One region of the Bradyrhizobium sp. USDA 4506 genome, then DNA from elsewhere that is predicted to be linked to it. Evidence: predicted binding sites of a transcription regulator. Region 1 holds the regulator's gene; each other region holds the start of a gene.
The links. The regulator PhoB, encoded in region 1, activates phosphate uptake and scavenging genes when phosphate is short. The targets are predictions, from matches to a motif close to TGTCATNNANCTGTCAT.

Region 1 (5,705 bases):
GATGCTGGACCAGACCAACATTCTCGACCCCAAGCTCGACCTCAACTTGCTGCGCGCGCGGGTCGGCATGGTGTTCCAGAAGCCGACGCCGTTCCCGATGACGATCTACGAGAACATCGCCTTCGGCATCCGCCTCTACGAGAAGATCTCGAAGTCCGAGATGGACGACCGGGTCGAGAAGGCGCTGCGCGGCGGCGCGCTGTGGAACGAGGTCAAGGACAAGCTGAACGCCTCCGGCCTGTCGCTCTCCGGCGGCCAGCAGCAGCGCCTGTGCATCGCGCGCACCGTGGCGGTGCGCCCCGAGGTGATCCTGTTCGACGAGCCGTGCTCGGCGCTCGACCCGATCTCGACCGCCAAGGTCGAGGAACTGATCCAGGAGCTCTCCGAGGACTACACGATCGCGATCGTCACCCACAACATGCAGCAGGCGGCGCGCGTCTCCGACAAGACCGCCTTCATGTATCTCGGCGAGCTGATCGAGTTCGACGACACCAACAAGATCTTCACCTCACCGAGCGATCGGCGCACCCAGGACTACATCACCGGCCGGTTCGGTTGACCGGCGCATGATCCGGAAAAGTGGAAACCGGTTTTCCGATCAGGTCATGCTAAAATTCAGGACACGAAGCCATGATCCCCGGGATCATGGTTGAGGGAGACAAGCGATGGCTTCTGAACATACCGCCAAGGCATTCGACAGCGACCTGCAGGAGTTGACCCGCCTGGTCGCCGAGATGGGCGGCCTGGTCGAACGAATGATTACCGAGTCGGTCGACGCGCTGATCCGTCGCGACGTCGCGCTCGGCAAGCGCGTGGTCGCCGCCGACATCGAGATCGACAATCTGCAGCGCAACATCGAAGAGCGCGCGGTGCTGACGATCGCGCGCCGCCAGCCGATGGCGATCGACCTGCGTGAGATCGTCAGCGCGATGCGCGTCGCTACCGATCTCGAGCGGATCGGCGACCTCGCCAAGAACATGGGCAAGCGCGTCGCGGCGCTGGAGAGCGATTTCCAGCCGCTGAAGCTGATCCGCGGCCTCGAGCACATGACCGACCTCGTGCTGTCGCAGGTCAAGTCGGTGCTCGACGCCTATGCCGCGCACGACCTGCCGGCGGCGATGAACGTCTGGAAGGGCGACGAGGAGGTCGATGCGATCTGCACCTCGCTGTTCCGCGAACTGCTCACCTACATGATGGAAGATCCGCGCAACATCTCGTTCTGCATCCATCTGATGTTCTGCGCCAAGAACATCGAGCGGATCGGCGATCACGCCACCAATATCGCCGAGACCGTGTTCTACATGATCGAGGGCCAGCAGATCACCGACAAGCGCCCGAAGGGGGACATGACCACTTTTGCCACCACGGTGCCGGGCAACTGAGGCATGATCGGCAAGCACGGAACCGGCAAGAGCGAAACTGGATGATCCTCGCGACAAATCGTTTCCGCGGGGACTATGCTCAAGGAAGTAAGCGTTTCGGTTTGCGTCTGGGCAACGGATCACCACAGAGAAAGAACTTAGACCGATGAGCGCACGCATTCTGGTAGTCGAAGACGAGGAAGCGCTGACGACGCTGTTGCGCTACAATCTCGATGCGGAAGGCTACGATGTCGAGACGGTGGGGCGCGGCGACGATGCGGATACACGGCTGAAGGAGCGCGTTCCCGACCTCGTGGTGCTGGACTGGATGCTGCCGGGCCTGTCCGGCATCGAACTGTGCCGCCGCCTGCGGGCGCGGCCCGAGACCAAGCAGCTTCCGATCATCATGCTGACCGCGCGCGGCGAGGAAAGCGAGCGCGTGCGCGGGCTTGCCACCGGCGCGGACGATTACATCGTCAAGCCGTTCTCGGTGCCGGAGCTGCTGGCGCGGGTGAAGGGCCTGTTGCGCCGCGCCAGCCCGGAGCGGCTTGCGACCGTGCTGACCTATGGCGACATCGAGCTCGACCGCGAGAAGCGCCGCGTGGCGCGCTCGGGCCGTCCGATCGATCTCGGGCCGACCGAGTATCGCCTGCTCGAATTCTTCCTCGAGCATCCCGGCCGCGTGTTCAGCCGCGAGCAACTGCTCGACAGCGTCTGGGGCCGCGACATCTACATCGATGAGCGCACCGTCGACGTGCATATCGGCCGCTTGCGCAAGCTGCTCAATCCGGGCCGCGAGCAGGATCCGATCCGCACCGTGCGCGGCGCCGGCTACGCGCTCGACGACCGCTTTGCCAAGGCCGAGCCACAGCCGTAACGGCCATGCGGCATTCATAAACCGCAACACGGCGTCGTCCCGGCGAAAGCCGGGACCCATACGCCGCGGCCAGTGCAATCGGCACGCGGCCAGACGGCTTTCTAACAACACGCATTAGTGGTTATGGGTCCCGGCTTTCGCCGGGACGACGCCGGTGGTGTAATGGGCTACGCATCACACAAAAAATCCCCGCTTTCGCGGGGATTTGTTTTTGAGGTCTTCCGTCGTTTTCCCGAGTGCTCACTTGATCTGCGGTTTCGCCGACGGCCGGCGGCGATCGGCGGCGGGCTGGTAGGCGACGCGCGAGTGATGCGCGCAATAGGGCAGGCCGGCGAGCGCCTTGCCGCCGCAGAAGAAGAATTCCGGGCTCGAGGGATCGCCGACCGGCCAATGACAGGTGGCCTCGTTGAGCTCCAGCAGCGAGAGCCGCTGGCTCATCGGCACCACATTGTCGTAGGAGATCGGATCGGGCTCCATCTCGACCTCGAAGGCGTGCGCCAGCGCGGTGTTGCCGCGCGAGACCGGACGCGCCACCCGCATCATGTGCTGGGCCGGGCGAGCCTTGCGCTGCCGCGGCGCGGCCGTGGAGGGTGCCTTGGCGCGGCCGGAGAGGCCGAGCCGATGCACTTTGCCGATCACGGCGTTTCGCGTCACATTGCCAAGTTCCGCCGCGATCTGGCTGGCCGACAGGCCGGACTCCCAGAGTTTCTTCAGCTGCTCGACGCGATCGTCGGACCAGGTCAATACAGTCATCGCATTCTTCCCTTCGCGTAGCGCCGGCCAATCATTGGAGCGGCGCTGCGAGCCAATCTGGACAAATATCCCTGCGGCCAGAATCCCTTAGCCCTCGCCGGGCACGGTGTTGCGCCCGAACGTTTACGCGAGACACAAAGGCTACTTAGAGGGTCCAGTACCGCCGCACGAGATGTCGTACCCGACAGGCCAAACGCTACAATATGGCGTGACTCTGGCGCAAGAGTCCGCGGCCGTGCGTCCACATGTTCCCACACAGTTAAGCATCACGATGAGGCTTTTCCACCGCACCGGAATGCTCCGGATTGCGCTCGTTTCGCATTGCAGGAAGGCCACTTCGTGGCGATTGACACTTACCGACCGCAGCATAGAATGCCCGCCACGTGCCGCCCGCAAAGGCGGCCGTTTTGTTTTCCGAAGCTGGCCGTTGCTGCGCTGGCGTCAAGGCGCAGCGGCAATTGTCGGCTTAAAAACCGTCAGTGATCGCCATGACCAACGCTGCCACGTCGCATCTGCTCCCCGTCTTCGCCAGGGTCGATCTCGGCTTCGAGCGCGGCGAGGGCGCCTGGCTGATCGCAACCAACGGCGACCGCTATCTCGATTTCACCTCGGGCGTCGCGGTCAACGCGCTCGGGCACGCGCATCCGCATCTGGTCAAGGCGCTGCAGGAACAGGCGACCAAGCTCTGGCACATGTCGAACCTGTTCAAGAGCCCGGACGGCGAGGTGCTTGCCGCACGGCTGTGCGAGCAGAGCTTTGCCGACTTCGTGTTCTTCTGCAATTCCGGCGCCGAAGCGATGGAGGGCGTGATCAAGCTGGTCCGCCACTATCACTTCTCCAAGGGCCATGGCGAGCGCTACCGCATCATCACCTTCGAGGGCGCCTTCCACGGCCGCACGCTGGGCACGCTGGCGGCGACAGGCTCGGCGAAATATCTCGAAGGCTTCGGCCCGCCGATGGACGGCTTCGACCAGGTGCCGCATGGCGACATCGAGGCGGTGAAGAAGGCGATCGGCCCGCACACCGCCGGCATCCTGATCGAGCCGGTGCAGGGCGAGGGCGGCGTGCGCTCGGCGCCGCAGGCGTTCTTCAAGGCACTGCGCGCGCTGTGTGACGAGCACGGCCTGCTGCTCGCCTTCGACGAGGTGCAGACCGGCATGGGCCGCACCGGCGAGCTGTTCGCCTACAAGCGCACCGGCGTCACGCCGGACGTGATGTCGCTGGCCAAGGCGCTCGGCGGCGGTTTTCCGATCGGCGCGGTGCTGGCGACCGCGCAGGCTGCGGCCGGCATGGCGCCCGGCTCGCACGGCTCGACCTTCGGCGGCAATCCGCTCGCGGTCGCCGCCGCCAATGCCGTGCTCGACGTCATGCTGAAACCCGGCTTCTTCGAGCATGTGCAGAAGATGTCGCTGCTGCTCAAGCAGAAGCTCGCTTCCGTCGTCGACCGCTATCCCGGCGTGCTGTCGGAGGTGCGCGGCGAGGGGCTGTTGATCGGCGTCAAGGCCGTGGTGCCGTCGGGCGACCTGATCGCCGCGCTGCGCAGCGAGAAGCTGCTCACCGTCGGCGCCGGCGACAATGTGGTGCGGTTCCTGGCGCCGCTGATCGTGACCGAGCCCGAGATCGACCAGTCGATCACCGCGCTCGAGCGCGCCTGCTCTGTGCTGTCGGCGGCGCAGCCGAAGAAGGCGGCTGGATAATGAGCAAGCCGGTCCGTCACTTCCTCGATATCAACGAGCTGCCGCTCGGCGAGCTGCGCAACATGCTGTCCGCCGGAGCCGCCATGAAGGCGAAGCTGAAGGCGCATGAGAAGGGCAGGAAGCCGCTCGAAGGCAAGACGCTGGCGATGATCTTCGAGCGCCCGTCGACCCGCACAAGGGTGTCGTTCGACGTCGGCATGCGCCAGCTCGGCGGTGAATCCATCATGCTGACCGGCGCCGAGATGCAGCTCGGCCGCGGCGAGACCATCGCCGACACCGCGCGCGTGCTGTCGCGCTATGTCGATGCGATCATGATCCGCATCCTCAACCATGACGCGCTGCTCGAGCTCGCGGCGCACGCTACCGTTCCCGTCATCAACGGCCTGACCCGGCGTTCGCATCCCTGCCAGGTGATGGCCGACCTCATGACCTATGAGGAAAACCGCGGCTCGATCGAGGGCAAGACCGTGGCCTGGACCGGCGACGACAACAACGTGCTGGCCTCCTGGGCGCATGCCGCAGAGCGGTTCAAGTTCCAGCTCAATGTCGCGACCCCGCCGGAGCTCTCGCCGAAGAAGCCGATGCGCGACTGGATCAAGGCGACCGGCGCGCCGATCATGCTCGGCACCGATCCGGAAGCCGCCGTGCGCGGCGCCGACTGCGTCGTCACCGACACCTGGGTGTCGATGGGCGACAAGGAGGGCGAGCACCGCCACAACGTGCTGCGGCCCTATCAGGTCAATGCCAAGCTGATGTCGCTCGCCAAGCCGGACGCACTGTTCATGCACTGCCTGCCCGCGCATCGCGGCGAGGAGGTCACCGACGAGGTGATCGACGGGCCGCAATCCGTGGTGTTCGACGAGGCGGAAAACCGCCTGCATGCGCAGAAGGGCATTCTGGCCTGGTGTTTCGACGCGGTCGCGTAGTCGTAGATCAGTAAGCGTTGTCGTCCCGGGCAAGCGAAGCGCGACCCGGGACCCATAACCACCGCTGTCAATTGTTGCGAAGGCTGGGGCA
Region 2 (5,705 bases), 480 kb from region 1:
CACCGCCGAACACGGAGCCCATGCCGCGGTCCTTGTTGGTGCCGTAGGAGCCCGACATGTCGACACCCCAGCGCTCACCGGGACGCACTACGTCGTCGATGTCCTTGGTGCGGAATGAGACTACGCCGCCGATCGCGCCGGAGCCGTAGATGTTCGCGGTCGGGCCGCGCACCACGTCGACGCTGCCGATCAATTCGGGATCGAGGAAGAACGAGCCGTTGGCGTTGTGGCCGGTGCGCTGATAGTTCTGCCGCGCGCCGTCAACGACAACAGCGACACGGCCGAAATCCTGCAAGCCGCGGATGTTGATGACGGTTGCCGGATCGTCGCCGCGCTCCTGAACCGAGATGCCGGGCACGTTATAGAAAATATCGGAGAGCCGGTTCGGCTGCAGGCCCTGGATCTTCTCCAGCGTGACGGAGCTGACCGGCGCCAGCGCATCGATCGCGCGCTCCTCGGTCTTGGACGCCACCGCCGTGATGGTGTCGAGCGACTGCACCGGCACCGCGCCGATTTGCGCCCGCGCGTTCATCGCCGCCGGCGCCGCCTGAGCTTCGGCCGCCGGCTTCGGCTTCCGCTTGGCCTGCTTCGGCCGCTCGGTCGAAGGACGCGCAGCCGACGGATCGGCGGTCTGCGCGAAGCCGCGTTCCGGCAGTGCTGCCGCAAATGAGAACACCGACGCGCTCAAAATCAAGGCGCGCGAAACCCTAGCCCCGTCAGCCATTCTAGCCCCAGCCTGATCATCGCTTTTCTGGTTTGGCTGGCGTGCGCTCTCTGACGAGCGGCTTGCTGGCTACATCGCGATCAAGCCACCGCTTGCATCGCGTGAGGATTGGTTACGAGCCGGCAACAAAACGGTCAAGAATGCGGCGGCGCTGTTTATATCGATTGTAAAGTGCGGCCGTTGGAATGCGCCTTCGCCCGCTTATACAAGCAAACACCATTTGAAAATTTTCGCAGGCGCAGCACCACAATATGTCCGCAGCTTCCGGAGACAATATCGGCGCAGCCGGAAACCACACCGAGCCTGCATCCGGCGCGGCCAAAACACTGATCATGCGCGGTAATCGTCTCGACAGCCGCGACCTGTTCGCTGCGGAGCGCGAGATCATCATCATGCACGGCGAAGAACATTACCGGTTGCGGCTGACCTCGCAGAACAAGCTGATCCTCACCAAGTGACGGCCCCGATGACAATTTGTCGCACGCTCGCTTTGCTCGCCTTCTCCTGCCTGCTGCCGATCGAAGCCGTGACGGCCGAGGGCATCACCGTGCATGACGCGCGCGACCGCGACGTCGTGATCGACAATCCGTCGCGCATCGTCTCGATCGGCGGCGCGATCACCGAGATCCTCTATGCCCTCGGCTTCGAGGACCGCATCGCCGGCGTCGATGCGACCAGCCTCTACCCGCCGGCTGCGCTGCGCGAGAAGCCCGACGTCGGCTACATGCGCCAGCTGTCGCCGGAGGGCGTGCTCGGCCTGCACCCGTCGCTGGTGCTCGCGGTGCAGGGCTCAGGGCCGAAGGAGACCATGGACGTGCTCGAGGCGGCCAAGGTGCCGCTGGTGCTGGTGCCGGAGACGTTCTCGGAGGCCGGGCTGGTCGAGAAGATCAGACTGGTGGGCCACGCCATGGGCGCCGATCCGCGCGCCGCCTGCCTGACCACGGCGGTGGAGAGCGATCTCGCGCAACTGCGCGCGCTGCGTGCCAGGGTAACGAAGCCGGTGCGCGTGATGTTCGTGATGTCGCTGTTGAACGGCCGGGCGATGGCGGCGGGCCACAAGACCGCGGCGGACGAGATCATCCGGCTTGCCGGCGGCGTCAACGCCATCGATGGTTACGACGGCTACAAGCCGGTCAATGACGAGGCCATCGTGGCGGCGAAACCGGATGTCGTGCTGTCGATCGATCGCGGCAAGGATTCGCTGACGTCGGATGCCGTGTTCGCGCATCCGGCCTTCGCGCTGACGCCGGTCGCGGCCAACAAGGCCTTCATCTCGATGGAAGGCCTTTATCTGCTCGGCTTCGGACCGCGCACCGCGGCCGCGGCACGCGACCTCTCGGTCAAGCTTTATCCGGCGCTGGCGCCGGAGGCCGACTACTTCAAGCCGGCAGCGCTGACCGCGAATTGCCGGCAATGAGCGTGCTGGCCGAACGCCGCCGGCGTGCGAAACGACGGCGCGCCGGCATGTCGCTGCGGCCGGCCGCGACACTCACCCTGCTCTGCCTGCTTGCGGCGCTCGCAGGCACCGCCCTCGTCGCCCTGACGGTCGGGGCTGCCGGCATTCCAATGGCTCGGCTTCCGGCGGCGCTTGGGCTTTGGGCTGATCGTGTCGCCAACCCGCTGCTCGCACGCGACCAGCTCGTGGTGTGGTCGATCCGCATCCCGCGGATCGCGGCGGCGGCGATGGTCGGCGGCCTCCTTGCCGTATCAGGCTCGATCATGCAGGGCCTGTTCCGCAATCCCCTCGCCGACCCCGCGCTGGTCGGCGTCTCCTCCGGCGGCGCGTTTGCCGCGGCGGCCGCGATCGTGTTCACCGACAGCCATCTCGGCGAAAGCCTGCGCTTCCTGCAACACCAGCTGCTGCCGATCGCGGCCTTTGCCGGCTCGCTGATCACGACCGTCGTGCTTTACGGCATCGCCAGCCGCAGCGGCCGGACATCGATCGCGATCTTCCTGCTGGCCGGGCTCGCGATCGCCGCGATCGCCAATGCCGGCATCGGCCTTCTGGTGTTCGGCGCCGACGACCGCCAGCTCCGCGACATCACCTTCTGGCTGCTCGGCTCGCTCAGCGGTGCGACCTGGAGCAAGCTCACGGCGCTGGCGCCGGTGCTGGCGGTTGCGCTGGTCGCCTGCCTCTCGATCGCGCGCGGGCTCGACGTGCTGGTGCTCGGCGAGGCCGAGGCGTTCCACAGCGGCGTCGACGTCGAACGGCTGAAGCGGATCTCGATCGTGCTGGTGTCGGCGATGACCGGGGTCGCGGTCTCGGTCTGCGGCGTGGTCGGTTTCGTCGGCATCGTGGTGCCGCATCTGTTGCGGCTGGTGATCGGGCCCGCGCATCGGCTGCTGCTGCCGGCGTCCGCGCTGCTCGGCGCCATCCTCCTGGTCGGCGCCGACACCGTGGCGCGCACCATCGTGGCACCCGCGGAAATGCCGATCGGCATCCTGACGGCGGCGATCGGCGCGCCGTTCTTCCTCGCCATGCTGCTGCGGCAGCGCGGGCTGGTATCGCTATGACGGCCCTGCTCGAAGCGCAGTCGGTATCGATGACGGTCGGCAGCACGACGCTGGTCGATGCGGTGTCGCTGCAGATCGGTGCCGGCGAGATGGTCGCGATCGTCGGTCCTAACGGCGCCGGCAAATCGACCCTGCTGCGGATGCTGTCGGGCGACCTGCGTCCGTCGCGCGGGGCGATCAGGCTGAGGCAGCGCGACCTGCAAACTTACGGACCACGCGCGCTGGCGCAGCACCGCGCGATGCTGTCGCAGCACGTCAGCGTCACCTTCCCGTTCACCGTCGAGGAAATCGTCAGCATGGGCGCCGGCGAAAGCCCGCGTGCCGTGGCGCGGGCGCTGGTCGAGGCGGCGCTCGACGAGGTCGGGCTCGCGCGTTTCCGTTTCAGGCAATTGCCGACGCTGTCGGGCGGCGAGCAGCAGCGGGCGCATTTCGCCCGCGTGCTGGTGCAGCTCGCCCGCGGCGAAGCGCTGCATGGACCCGGACTGTTGCTGCTGGACGAGCCGACCTCGAGCCTCGATCTGCGGCACCAGATCGACCTGGTCGAAACGGCGCGGCGGCGTGCCGCGCGCGGCACCGCCGTGATCGCGATCCTGCACGACCTCAACCTCGCGATGCGGTTCGCCGACCGCGTCCTGCTGCTGCACCGCGGCCGGCTTGCCGTCGACGGCGACCGCACGGCGGCGATGAAGACCGAGACGCTGCGCGAGATCTTCGAGATCGACGCTGCGATCGCCTATACCGGAGGTGGCGTGCCGTTCCTGCTGCCGCAAACGATGCGGCCGGCCGGCAAGGCGACGTAACGCCGCAAGCCTTATCCCGCCGCAACATCCGCGGTTCACAAAACTGTCAGGCGGCTGTAACAGGCGGCTCGGAGAACACCGCATCGTTTATCCTTTGGGAGATCAACCATGCGCCTGTCCCTGCTCTGCTCCGTCGCCTCGATCCTGCTCGCCACATCGGCGTTCGCGCAGGGTGAGGGCGAATTCCCGACGACGCTGGCGGGACACGCCGTGATGCCGGCGGAGAGCTTCATCGACGCGCCCGCCGACGCCCCTGATGATCTGAAGACCTCGGGCAAATACACCACCGGCAAGCGCGTTGACGGCATCGGCACCGTGATGGGTAAATCCTATGAGCGGCCGACCGGCGTGTCGCTGCCGTTCAAGGGTCAGCCGCTGCAGGGCCATTCCGGCATCAAGGTGATGCCCGACGGCTCGTTCTGGGTGATCACCGACAACGGCATGGGCTCGCGCTACAACTCGGCGGACTCGATGCTGTACCTGAACCGGCACAAGATCGATTGGGCGAGCGGCAAGATCGAGCGTCAGGAGACCGTGTTCCTGCACGATCCCGACAAGAAGGTGCCGTTCCGCATCGTGCATGAGGACACCGCCAAGCGCTATTTGACCGGCGCCGATTTCGACACCGAGGGCTTCCAGATCATCAACGACATTTTCTGGATCGGCGACGAGTTCGGGCCCTACATCCTCAAGGCCGACAAGACCGGCAAAATTCTCGCCGTGTTCGAGACCGTTGCTGACGGCAAGCCGGTGCGTTCGCCGGATCACTGGGCGGTGCAGTCGCCCGGCGCGCCCGGCGCCAGCTACACCAATGTCAACCTGCGCCGCTCCAAGGGCTATGAAGGCTTTGCGTCCTCCAAGGACGGCAAGTTCCTCTACGGCCTGCTCGAAGGACCGCTGTGGGATGCCGACAAGAAGGATTGGGAGAAGGTCGACGGCAAGGAAGCCTCGCGCATCCTGGAATTCGACGTCGCGGCGGAGAAGTTCACCGGGCGCTACTGGCAGTATGTGTTCGAGCAGAACGGCAATGCGATCGGCGACTTCAACATGATCGATCCGGCCCAGGGCCTCGTGATCGAGCGCGACAATGGCGAAGGCACCGCCGACAAGGCCTGCCCGCAAGGCCAGCGCGGCGAGAACTGTTTTCCTGACCTCGCCAAGTTCAAGCGCGTCTACAAGATCGAGCTGTCCGACGCCAATGTCGGCAAGCCGGTGCGCAAGATCGCCTATATCGACCTGATGAAGATCCGCGATCCCAACAAGAAGGCCCGCAAGCCGCTCAACGACGGCGTCTACACCTTCCCGTTCTTCACCATCGAGAATGTCGACCGGGTCGACGAGACCCACATCATCGTCGGCAACGACAACAACCTGCCGTTCTCCTCGAGCCGCGACCCGAACAAGGCCGATGACGACGAGTTCGTACTGCTCGAGGTCGGCGACTTCCTGAAGGCGAAGTGAGGCGGTGCTCGCCACCCACAACAGTGTCGTCGCCCGGCTCGACCGGGCGACCCAGTATTCCAGAGGCGCCCGAGCTCAACGGACAAGCCGCGGCGTACTGGATGCCCCGCTCAAGGCGGGGCATGACAGCGAATATGCGGATAGCGTGATGCTCATCCCGGCACGACAGCCATTCCGTCATCCCCGCGCAAAGGCTACGCCTTTGT
Region 3 (5,705 bases), 580 kb from region 1:
ATAGTCGGTTTGAATGACACGGAATTAATGTTCCGCAAACCGAGCCATCTGAGATAGATTTACGACCGGCGCCGCAAATCCCTTGCGCTCCACCGGGACCAACCACGGGAATTCGACCATGTCGGACCTAGACCGCAACTACGCTTCTCCTTTCGGCCGGGCCGCCGGGCGCATTGACGCTGCGGCCGTCGACGCCGGTCTGCGCGCCTACATGCTGCGCATCTACAACTACATGAGCATCGGCCTGGCCATCACCGGCCTCGCCGCGCTCGGCGTCTACATGGGTGCGGTGACGACCGACCAGTCGGCCGCCGTCGCCAAGTTCGGCAACGCCTATCTGACGCAGTTCGGCTACGCGATGTTCGTGAGCCCGCTGAAGTGGCTGTTCATCCTCGCCCCTCTGGCGATGGTGTTCGTCATCTCGGCCGGCATCAACCGCCTGCAGCCCGCGACCGCCCAACTCCTGTTCTGGGTGTTCTCGGCGCTGATGGGTCTGTCGCTGTCGTCGATCTTCCTGGTGTACACGCACACCTCGATCGTGCGCGTGTTCTTCATCACCGCGGCAACGTTCGGTGCGCTGAGCCTCTACGGCTACACCACCAAGCGTGACATGAGCGGCATGGGCTCGTTCCTGTTCATGGGTCTGATCGGCATCATCATCGCGAGCCTGGTCAACCTGTTCCTGGCGAGCTCGGCGCTGCAGTTCATCGTGTCGGTGGTCGGCGTGCTGGTGTTCGCGGGCCTCACCGCCTGGGACACCCAGCGGCTGAAGAACGACTACATCTACGGCTACGCCTCGCAGGGTGGCGTGATGGCAGAGCGTGCGGCAATCACTGGTGCGCTGTCGCTCTACCTGAACTTCATCAACCTGTTCACGCTGCTCCTGCAGCTGCTCGGCCAGCGCGACTAAGCGCCTCGAGCGAGCCGATCAAATCCAAGCCCCGGCCATTCCGCCGGGGCTTTTCTTTTGGGCGAGGCGAGATGTGATGTAGCCCGGATGAAGCGCAAGCGAAATCCGGGACAGGCTCATCCGCGGCTTCAACGGCCCCGGATTGAGCGGAGCCTGCCATCGAGCGCGTTCGCGCGCCCCGTTGGCTCCTCCGGGCTACGAAGCTCGGGCACAACTGTGTCGGCGGATCAGCGGATTTGTAGCCCGGATGAGCGAAGCGACATCCGGGACGGTCTTACCACGCGGGTACAGCTTCCCCGGATTTCGCGGAGCCTGTCATCGGGCGCGCGTTCGCGCGACCCGTTGGCTCCATCCGGGCTACAAGCAGACTGACCTGACGCGCTTAGACCAGCGACAGCTTGCGATCGATCACGAACAGCACGCGTTCCAGTTCATGGCCGCGGCGCAGGATCAGACCGGTCGCGGAAATCACGCTGTACATGCCCTGCTTGCGCGCAAGCCGGGGGTCCTTCTCGATCCGGTAGATCGGCACTTCCGACGCGCGCCGGAACACCGAGAACACGGCACGGTCCTTCAGGAAGTCGATCGCATAATCGCGCCACTCGCCGTCGGCGACCATGCGGCCGTAGAGATTGAGAATGCGGTTGAGTTCAAGTCGATTGAAAGTCACGCGATTGGGCTGAGGGGTCGCGGCGGCGGTGCGCGCCGCGGCGCGACTCCCGCTCGGATCAGTGTCCTCCGAGATCAAACTCATCGAGCGCCTCCTGTCACCTCGGTGACGATCGGGTTCCGAAGGCCCCTCTCCGGGATCGTCACGAGAGTGACATGATCGCGCTAAGCGAGGGGGCCCGCAAGGGGCCAATCGCAATGCAACCGGGCCTTAACCACCGCCGCACGCGGCGGATTGTCCGGAAAACCGCAGAGTCACGGGAACGTTAGCGGAATCATATTGCTGCCCCACTTCCGCCCATCGCCCGCCCCGCTGCCCTGCGAAAAGGAAATCCTGCGTTGGCCCGGTCCTTTCGGTTCCGGATTCCTCAGCCCCCAGCCCCCCGGGGCCGTCGGGATCGGGCCTGTTCGCAGGGGAGTCAAATCCCAACACTGGGCCAACGAAAGTTGGTCCTTTTTGTTTTGGGGCCTGCGCAAGCGAGACGCGCGCGCCTAGCCCCGGCGCCTTCCTTTCGGCAGATCACCGAATGCAGGTTCGTCGCCATGCGCGGCTGCACGACAACATGCGTGCGGTCCAACGGCGCGCCACGGGCGGAAGCCGGCGCATCGCGCCTTACCGCAGCAAGGCTCTAGTGAAGCGAGGTGAAGGCAGCGCCGAGCATCGGGCCCGGCTTGTCGCGGTTACCGTCCTGGACGTACACCGCCGCAGCATCGACACCGTCACGCGTGATGTTCTCCAGCGGCACGGTCCAGCTCCCGGACGAACCGTTCCAGTCACCGACCTTGAGGAGATTGCGCACCACGTTGTGGTAGGTGATCTCGCGGCCGCGGTTCTCGCCGCGCGCGATCGAGATCGGCACCGACTTCGAGATCGAGCAGATCCAGACCTCGCCGCGCGACACGGCCGGCGACTTCGATGCGGCGACCGACACGTTGATCTGCTTGCCGCTCAGCGTCATCGTCACGGGCACCGACATCACGCTGCCGCTCCTTTCGGTGCTCTTGATGGCGTCCTCGATACTGGCGCGATCGCTGCCGATCACATGCGCGGAGCCATTGATCACGGCCTGCGGCGTGTAGACGTCGCGGTCGCCGCGCACATGCGAATAGGCCTTCTGGCGCGCGCTGAAACGGGAATCGGCCAGCGTATCCTTCCAGCCGAGATAGTCCCAATAGTCGATCGGCATGCTCAGCGCGATTACGTTGGGGTCCTTCGCGAGGTCACCGATGATCTTGTCCGCGGGCGGACAGGACGAGCATCCCTGCGAGGTGAAGAGTTCGACGACAGCACGCGGATCGGCGTGGGCGGGGCGGATGATCGCGACGATTGCGCAGATACCAAGGGCGCTCGACCATCGCGAGATACAGTTATAGGCCATCATCGCTGTCATACTGCGAACCAGTCGTGATGATTTCCATCCGTAATTGTACGGAGCATGAAGTCTGTCCCTGAACTTGCGTGCCCCAAAACGCGAGAAAGCGGCCTTTTCATAGGCCGCCTTCTTTTTAGCCGCTACTCACTAAGCAGTGAGGCACCGATCACAAATCCGCGTTGGAGCATGGCCCGGAAAAGTGTGAAGCGGTTTTCCCCGCGACAAACGCGGGGCGTTTGCGCGGAGATCATGCTCAAACGAAGGGGCCTTAGGCCGCCAGTTTGCGCAGCACATAATGCAGGATGCCGCCGTTGCGATAGTAGTCGAGCTCGTCCAGCGTATCGATGCGGCAGAGCAGCGGGACATCCTTTTTGCCGCCGTCAGCGGAGACGATCTCGGCCGTTAGCGTCTGGCGCGGCTTCAGGTCGCCCTGCAGCCCGCGGATCGTGACCTTCTCGTCGCCCTTGAGGCCGAGCGAGGACCACGAGGTGCCGTCCTGGAAGGTGAGCGGAAGCACGCCCATGCCGACCAGGTTGGAGCGATGGATGCGCTCGAAGCTCTGGCAGATCACCGCGCGCACGCCGAGCAGGCGCGTGCCCTTCGCGGCCCAGTCGCGCGACGAGCCGTTGCCGTATTCGGCGCCGGCGAACACCACCAGCGGCACGCTCTCCTGCTGGTACTTCATCGCGGCGTCGTAGATCGACATCTGCTCGCCGTCGGGCCAGTGCCTGGTCAAACCGCCTTCCGGAATATTGCCGTCCGCGCCCTTCAGCATGAAGTTCTTGATGCGGATGTTGGCGAAGGTGCCGCGCATCATCACTTCATGGTTGCCGCGCCGCGTGCCGTACTGGTTGAAGTCGGCGGGGCGCACCTGGTGCTCGCTGAGGAACTTGCCGGCGGGCGAGGTCAGCTTGATCGAACCGGCCGGCGAGATGTGGTCGGTGGTGATCTTGTCGCCGAACATCGCGAGGATCCGCGCGTCGACCACGTCCGTGACCGGATCGGGCTGCTTCTTCATGCCTTCGAAATAGGGCGGGTTCTGCACATAGGTCGAGCTCATGTTCCAGCGATAGGTCTCGCTTTCCGTGGTCTTGATCTTGCGCCAGTTGGTATCGCCCTTGAACACGTCGGCGTACTTCTTCTTGAAGATCGTCGCGGTGACGTACTTCTTCATGAAGGCGTTGATCTCCTTGGCGGTCGGCCAGATGTCCTTGAGGAACACCGGCTTGCCGTCCTTGCCGATGCCGAGCGGCTCAACCGCGAGATCCTTGGTCACGGTGCCGGCGAGCGCATGCGCGACGACGAGCGGCGGCGAGGCGAGGTAGTTCGCCTGCACGTCGGGCGAGACGCGGCCTTCGAAGTTGCGGTTGCCCGACAGCACGGCGGCGGCGACGATGCCGTTTTCATTGATCGACTTCGAGATGTCTTCCGGCAGCGGGCCGGAATTGCCGATGCAGGTCGTGCAGCCGAAGCCGACCAGGTTGAAGCCGACCTTGTCGAGATCGGCCTGCAGGCCGGAATTGGCGAGATACTCCGCCACCACCTGGCTGCCCGGCGCGAGCGAGGTCTTCACCCACGGCTTGGCCTTGAGGCCCTTGGCGGCCGCCTTGCGCGCCAGCAGGCCGGCACCGATCAGCACGCTCGGATTCGAGGTGTTGGTGCAGGAGGTGATCGCCGCGATCACGACGTCGCCATGGCCGAGATCGAAGTCACGGCCCTCGACCGCATAACGCTTCTGCTCGCCCTCGGGCTTCTTGTATTCGCCGACCAGCGCGGTCGCGAAACCGGTCGACACCGCCGGCAGCGCGATGCGGCCTTCGGGGCGCTTCGGTCCGGCCATCGACGGCACGACGTCGCCGAGGTCGAGCGTCAGCGTGGTGGTGAACACCGGGTCAGTCGACTTGGCGGTACGGAACAGGCCCTGCGCCTTGGCGTAGGACTGCACCAGCTTGACGCGATCGGCCTTGCGGCCCGAGGTCTTCAGGTAATCGATGGTCGCGGCGTCGACCGGGAAGAAGCCGCAGGTCGCGCCATATTCGGGCGCCATGTTGCCGATGGTCGCCTTGTCCGCGACCGAGAGATAGTCGAGGCCCGGGCCGAAGAACTCGACGAACTTGCCGACCACGCCGAGCTTGCGCAGCATCTGGGTGACGGTCAGCACGAGGTCGGTGGCGGTCACGCCTTCCTTGAGCTGGCCCTTGAGCTTGAAGCCGACCACTTCGGGCAGCAGCATCGACAGCGGCTGGCCGAGCATGCAGGCCTCCGCCTCGATGCCGCCGACGCCCCAGCCGAGCACGGCGAGGCCGTTGACCATCGTGGTGTGCGAGTCGGTGCCGACCAGCGAGTCAGGATAGGCGACCTCGAAGGTGCCGGTCTTCCGGCCGACCGTCATCTTCTCCTTCTTGGTCCACACCGTCTGCGCGAGATATTCGAGATTGACCTGGTGGCAGATGCCGGTGCCGGGCGGCACCACCGAGAAGTTCGAGAACGCCTTCTGGCCCCACTTCAGGAACTCGTATCGCTCCTGGTTCTGCTTGTATTCCTCGGTGACGTTCTTCGCGAACGCCTTGTTGTCACCGAAGAAGTTGACGATCACCGAGTGGTCGATGACGAGATCGACCGGCACCAGCGGGTTGATCTTCTCGGCATCGCCGCCGAGGTTCTGCATCGCGTTGCGCATCGCCGCGAGGTCGACCACGGCCGGCACGCCGGTGAAATCCTGCATCAGGACGCGCGCCGGGCGGAACGCGATT

Region 2: a site for PhoB is predicted at 4,083-4,099, ahead of ACVIHF_RS29180 (esterase-like activity of phytase family protein). Genes of this name have one in related genera too.
Region 3: a site for PhoB is predicted at 1,721-1,737, ahead of ACVIHF_RS33960 (DUF2794 domain-containing protein). Genes of this name have one in related genera too.

The regions. Positions count from the first base shown of each region.
Region 1 covers NZ_JBSSBM010000002.1:6,187,986-6,193,690, reverse strand. Annotated here, with positions in the region: gene pstB (phosphate ABC transporter ATP-binding protein PstB) at 1-559, shown strand, start outside; gene phoU (phosphate signaling complex protein PhoU) at 666-1,382, shown strand; gene phoB (phosphate regulon transcriptional regulator PhoB) at 1,528-2,238, shown strand; gene ACVIHF_RS31400 (GcrA family cell cycle regulator) at 2,479-2,991, opposite strand; gene ACVIHF_RS31395 (acetylornithine transaminase) at 3,480-4,688, shown strand; gene argF (ornithine carbamoyltransferase) at 4,688-5,614, shown strand.
Region 2 covers NZ_JBSSBM010000002.1:5,712,764-5,718,468, forward strand. Annotated here, with positions in the region: gene ACVIHF_RS29155 (TonB-dependent hemoglobin/transferrin/lactoferrin family receptor) at 1-724, opposite strand, end outside; gene hemP (hemin uptake protein HemP) at 976-1,182, shown strand; gene ACVIHF_RS29165 (heme/hemin ABC transporter substrate-binding protein) at 1,191-2,141, shown strand; gene ACVIHF_RS29170 (FecCD family ABC transporter permease) at 2,138-3,238, shown strand; gene ACVIHF_RS29175 (heme ABC transporter ATP-binding protein) at 3,235-4,038, shown strand; gene ACVIHF_RS29180 (esterase-like activity of phytase family protein) at 4,147-5,499, shown strand.
Region 3 covers NZ_JBSSBM010000002.1:6,766,508-6,772,212, forward strand. Annotated here, with positions in the region: gene ACVIHF_RS33955 (Bax inhibitor-1/YccA family protein) at 119-910, shown strand; gene ACVIHF_RS33960 (DUF2794 domain-containing protein) at 1,293-1,664, opposite strand; gene ACVIHF_RS33965 (DUF1223 domain-containing protein) at 2,209-2,970, opposite strand; gene acnA (aconitate hydratase AcnA) at 3,221-5,705, opposite strand, start outside.